Regions from separate parts of the Sediminibacterium sp. genome, predicted to be linked through region 1. Evidence: riboswitches for the same ligand, from Rfam matches in the RefSeq annotation. Region 1 holds a riboswitch; the other holds the start of a gene.

Region 1 (3,173 bases):
TCGTTATAACGTCCGCCAAATTCGATATTCAGTTTCTTATCGGCGCTACTATAGATCAATGAACCATACAAGGCGGTTTGTGACATAGAGGTATCACGAAACCTGCTTCTGAATGGACCAAATGAGCTGATCGCGAAATAGTCTTGGTTGTACGACCCATAGCGATAATCAATACCTGTGAGCAATGTGAAACCTGCACCCAGTTTCACTAAACTGTACAATTCAGCAAACTGAGAAATAGCGTTATAACTGTTGTCTTCAAAAATAGTACTGGTTTTATGCGCACTATCGTTTCTGTAATTGCGTCCGAGTTCGCTGTATTGATAGTTTCCGGTCAATGCGAAAGCGCCTTTCTTGTATTGAAATCCGGTACCGGTGATCAGTGATGTGTTATTGATATTATAGTCACGGTCATCATTGAATACCCCTGCATCAATACCTGCTTTGTATTGACTGTGCATCAGAAATGTTTTGAACATGAGATGATCGTTGGCCTGGTACATCAATTGGGCGTTGGCAACAGAACCATCGTATTTGTCTTTATCGTAATTACGAATACCTGTACTGTCATAGGCAGATGAAAATCCATTGGTAAATAAACGTGCATAACGGGCAGTGTAAGTGAATTTATTTTTCTTACCATACAACTGAATATTATTGCGGGATGTACCAAGATTACCCTGACTCAAAGTTGCTTTTACATTGAATGCTTTTTGGGCATCTTTTTTTACGGTAATGATATTCACTACCCCCGCAATGGCATCGCTGCCATATAGTGTAGATTGAGCACCTCTGCACACTTCAATTCTTTCAACATCATTAATGGAAAACAAATTCAGGTCAAAATCTGTAGTGATGGTAGAGGGGTCATTCAATGGAATTCCATCCATCATGATCAATGTACGACCAGGAGAAGCCCCGCGCATATACACGGTTTGAACGCTACCGATATTATTGAAAGCACCATTAATGGTGATCCCGGCTTGTTCATTGAGTAATTGGGAAATGCTCTTACCACCGCTTTTTTCAATTTGGGCTTTGGTGATCACAGAGATCACTTTACCGGTACTACTTTGTTTCTGTTCAATTTTGTTGGCAGTTACCACTACTTCATCAAGGATAACCGTGTCTTTTTGTGCAAATACCTGGGTGCCAGACAGCAGGCATGCAAGGAGCGTAATTGTTTTGCTCATTGTTGTTTGTTATAAGGTTGAACAATGAGCTTTCAGGAAATTTTAAAAAACGGAGAAACATAAATAGCCGCTGCAGACAGCATTTACATTCCATGCTTTTCACCCGAAAGCCGTGAATGAACGTTTGTGTCTGGCAGGTCTTCTGGCTTGTTCTCTGTCATTGAACCTTCCCATCCCATTAATTAGGAACAGTGGTTAGTAGAAACGACAGCGGTGAGAGGGTAATGGCTAATGGATCATAGCAAATAGTCTATTAGCTATGATCTATTAGCTATAAGCAAACCACCCAAGAACTTACAGCTACGGGGATAGCGCCGGATTCACACCGGACTTCCCTTTTAATCCCGCATATAGCGAGAACCAAATACGGTAGCAAAAGTAGGGGCTCCTTTGTTTTCTGAAAATTAAGTTTTACACGGGAGGGGGAAAAGTTGAGGGGGTCGATAGTCGATAGTCCATAGCATATGGCTAATAGTTCATTACAATAGATGATAGCTCATGGTAAAGAGATTGCAAAGATTATTACCCGTTCCAAAATATTTTCTACTATTTGCTATGAACTATCAGCTACTCTACATGACCCATCTGCCATGGACTATGGACTATCGACCATAGACTATAACCCATCTTTTCCTTACATTTAACACCATATCAATTCATTATGCAGGGAAATCAAAAACTTAATTTGTTCAGCTTTACCATGATCGTTGTGGGTCTGGTGATTGGGATGGGAATTTTTAGAACGGCGGCTACCAGTGCCAAAGATGCTATCGAACCCTCAGTGTATTTTACGGCTTGGATACTAGGCGGATTTGTAGCTCTTTGCGGAGCACTGACTTATGCTGAGATCGGGAGTCGATATCCGGTGACGGGCGGATATTATAAAGTGTTTTCTTATGCATATCATCCCAGTATTGCCTTTGCTATTAATTGTATCATTCTCATCAGTAATGCGGCAAGTTTGAGTGCGGTAGCATTGATTGGTAGTGGATATATTACAAAATTATTTCCGGGGTATAATTGGACAGATATTGACAAAGCATTGATCAGTTGTGTAGCTATTATTGTTTTCTATGGTATCAATCTAATGGGACTACGTATGAGTTCACGAGCGCAAAATATTTTGATGCTGATCAAAATTGGAATGATTGTGGTATTGATTCTTGCGCTTTTCTTTCCGCAGGATCACACAGCTACTGTCGCTGCAACTACAGTACTTCCGGAAGCTACTGGTTCATCGATGAGTTGGATACAGAGTTTGGGTATTAGTTTGATTGCTGTTTCTTTTACCTATGGAGGTTACCAACAGACCATCAATTTTGGAAATGAAGTGAATCAACCTGCAAAAAATATTCCGAGAGGCATCTTTATTGGTATTGCTATTATTATCGGTTTGTATCTCTTGGTGAATCTTAGTTATTATACCATTGTGGGGTTTGATCAAATGAAAGGAGAAAGAGAAATTGCCTATGTGGTCATGGAAAAAACATTTGGTACCCGAGGGGCGGATATTTTTTCTTTCTTTTTATTCTTTGGAGTATTGGCTTATGTCAATGCATTGTTGATGAGTAATCCGAGGGTGATGTACGCAATGAGTCAGGAAAGAACTTTGCCGGCATTCTTTTCAAAACAGAATCCCAATAATCAGGTTTTTACGATTTCCTTGACTGTATTCGCAGCGATGTGTATTGTAATTTTATTCTTTGCACAAACTTTTGATAAGATACTCAACTTCACTATTTTCTTAGATTGTTTTGGTATGGTTGCCTCCAGTGCTACCATTTTTATTCTTCGTAAGAGAACCAAACATTTGGATGGCACAGGCATTTTTAAGATGAAGTTATATCCTTTAATGCCATTGATTTTTATGAGTGCTTATTTATTTGTAGGTATCAGTATCGCCATGCAAACACCGGATACGGCATTGGTAGGACTGGTGGTACTTGCCGGCTTCATGCTCATTTATTTCCTCACTTCAAA
Region 2 (3,173 bases), on a different contig from region 1:
ATAATTACAGCATTGAGCAAAGTTACCGCTACTGCTTTGGTATTATTAGCCCAAATGACGAAGAGCCGCAAGACATCATTCTATCATTTGACCCATTTCAAGGTAAGTATATCAAGACACTTCCATTACACAACACTCAACAAGTATTGGTGGACAATGACGAAGAAATGAAAATTAAACTTAAACTTTGCCTGACACATGACCTTGTAATGGAACTACTTTCTTTCGGTGACAACATGAAAGTTATTGAACCTAAATCGTTGGCTGACCAAATTAAACAAGCGCATGAAAAAGCGTATAGACAATATTAAAAGCCATCGCACAGGTGTAAGCACATTTGCAAGCCACGCAAGCCCAAGCACAGTCCAAAGCTTGCAAAAGAGCTTCCACCTTTCCAACGCGGACAAAATTGAATTTAAAAAAATCTCCTCCCCTTCTAAAAATAAAAAATACGCAACCGCACAGACCAACACGACAAAGACAATGACGGTGAAACGCAACAACGACAATGGTTTGCAAGGACGGACGACAAGAACCACTGGCTATAACAGCGGTTTTGCAAAAAAGCGGGTTCAGTGGTTAATTGAACATTCTACCTCGCATCAACTTTTGTGGTATGTTGACAGTTTTGAGCTCCGAAATCCGCTTCTTCGCAAAGCCGCAAAACGTTGTACGTCACCCTAACGAACTTCCTGCTAACATTCATCATTCCGACAAATACAAAAATCAGCCGACCCGACCCTACGCTATTTTTAGCACATGGCAAGGCACACAAACCCCGACACAAAGCCAACCTTGCCAAGAGCTAATAATGCCAAGGCCCCATGCCCACCCACCACCCAGCGGACTGAATTCTTATCGGCATCTCCTTAAATATGAAAAAATTACTACCATCAGCAACCCACAATATTTTACAACATCCTCCCATTGCGACTTTCCAATGTTTTCAACATAAAGTGTATAACAACTTGCCCCAATTTTAAATTTAGGTTATTATTTTACACCACATTTTGGTTGACAATTCGCCACAAGCGGATTTCATTAAAAGGGAATCAAGTTTAAGTCTTGAACTATCCCCGTAGCTGTAAGCTCCACCAAAGTTGTTTAATCCCCATGCCACTGTCATTTTGGACGGGAAGGCTTTAAACAATGGAGCAAGTCAGAAGACCTGCCAGAATCAAACATTTAGTAACAACGCTTTCGGGTGAAAGGCATGGTACTGACAGTCTTCGCTGCTTCATGCGGCTCATTCTTTCAGCACTATATTTTTCTCCTGTAGCTAAAAATTTTTGAAACAAATATTGATTATGGTACATACAGAAGAAATACTTTTAAAAGAAAATAAAGACCGCTTTGTTATCCTGCCAATTAATTACCCAAAAATTTGGGAACAATACAAAAGACATGAAGCCAGCTTTTGGACAGCCGAAGAAATTGATTTAAGTGGCGACTTAAAAGATTGGGCTGCACTAAATGATGGAGAACGCCATTTTATCTCTCATGTGTTAGCCTTTTTTGCTGCAAGTGATGGCATCGTAAATGAAAATCTTGCGGTAAACTTTATGAGTGAAGTGCAATTACCCGAAGCCAGATGCTTTTATGGTTTTCAGATAATGATGGAAAATATACACAGCGAAACCTACGCTTTGCTTATTGACACTTACATCAAAGACCCACAAGAAAAACATAAACTATTTCATGCTATTGACACTGTACCAGCAGTAAAGAAAAAAGCAGAATGGGCTTTGCGTTGGATTGACAATGGAAATTTTGCTGAACGCCTTGTTGCATTTGCAGCAGTAGAAGGAATATTTTTTAGCGGCAGTTTCTGTTCTATTTTCTGGATGAAAAAAAGAGGCTTAATGCCGGGGCTTACGTTCAGTAATGAATTAATAAGCCGTGATGAAGGTTTACATTGTGAGTTTGCTTGTCTACTTTATAGTATGCTGCAAAACAAATTGTCAGAAAAAAAAGTCCAGGATATTATTGCCGATGCTGTAACAATAGAAAAGGAATTTATTACTGAAGCATTACCTGTTGATTTAATTGGTATGAACGCTAAATTGATGCAACAATACATTGAGTTTGTTGCAGACCGTTGGCTAAGTGAATTAGGTTGTACAAAAATTTACAACGCCACCAATCCATTTGACTTTATGGAAATGATTTCATTGCAAGGCAAAACAAACTTTTTTGAAAAAAGAGTTGGCGATTATCAAAAAGCTGGAGTAATGGGTAATAAAGAAACTCAAGTATTTTCAACTGAAGAAGATTTTTGAACAACATTAAATATATACTACACCCATGTTTGTAATAAAAAGAAACGGTAAGCAGGAATCTGTAAAATTTGACAAAGTAACCGCAAGAATTGAAAAATTAAGTTACAGTTTAAGCCCAATGGTGAATGTAATTGATGTTGCAAAGAAAACCATTGAAGGTATTTATGCAGGCGTGCCGACAACAGAGCTGGACAACCTTGCAGCAGAAACAGCAGCATCGCTTACTATCACACATCCCGACTATGCAATACTTGCGTCAAGAATTGCAGTAAGCAACCTGCATAAGAATACCATTAAAAGTTTTTCTGCAACAATGCAAAGGCTTTATAATTATACAGATGCTGCAACAGGAAAAAAATTACCACTAATAGCAGATGATGTGATGCAGATAATTGAAGAACATGCAGAGTTACTGGACAGCACCATTATTTACGACAGAGATTTTGGTTTTGACTATTTTGGTTTTAAAACTTTGGAAAAATCGTACCTGCTAAAAGTTGATGGAAAAATTGCAGAACGTCCGCAACACATGTATATGAGAGTTGCAATAGGCATACACAAAGAAGATATTGAGAGTGCCATAAAAACATATCACTTAATGAGTGAACGATGGATGACACATGCCACACCAACATTGTTTAATGCAGGTTCTCCTAAACCTCAAATGAGTTCATGTTTTCTTTTAACAATGAAAGAAGATAGCATTGACGGCATTTACGACACACTAAAACAAACAGCAAAAATTTCTCAAAGTGCTGGTGGTATTGGTTTAGCCATTCACAATATCAGAGCCACAGGCAGTTATATTGGCGGCACAAATGGAACAAGCAACGGCATTATTCCAATGCTCCGTGTATTTAATGATACTGCCAGATATGTTGACCAAGGTGGCGG

The links. Region 1 has a riboswitch for cobalamin ahead of ACTIEV_RS00125 (TonB-dependent receptor plug domain-containing protein). Riboswitches for the same ligand answer to the same signal wherever they lie in the genome.
Region 2: another riboswitch for cobalamin. It lies ahead of ACTIEV_RS03250 (ribonucleoside-diphosphate reductase small subunit); the one in region 1 lies ahead of ACTIEV_RS00125 (TonB-dependent receptor plug domain-containing protein).

Annotation. Positions count from the first base shown of each region.
Region 1 is NZ_JBHYCW010000001.1:31,052-34,224, reverse strand. Features, by position in the region: gene ACTIEV_RS00125 (TonB-dependent receptor plug domain-containing protein) at 1-1,193, opposite strand, end outside; cobalamin riboswitch at 1,309-1,573, opposite strand; gene ACTIEV_RS00120 (APC family permease) at 1,855-3,173, shown strand, end outside.
Region 2 is NZ_JBHYCW010000005.1:3,640-6,812, reverse strand. Features, by position in the region: gene ACTIEV_RS03260 (helix-turn-helix transcriptional regulator) at 1-311, shown strand, start outside; gene ACTIEV_RS03255 (hypothetical protein) at 286-684, shown strand; cobalamin riboswitch at 995-1,190, shown strand; gene ACTIEV_RS03250 (ribonucleoside-diphosphate reductase small subunit) at 1,308-2,279, shown strand; gene ACTIEV_RS03245 (ribonucleoside-diphosphate reductase subunit alpha) at 2,305-3,173, shown strand, end outside.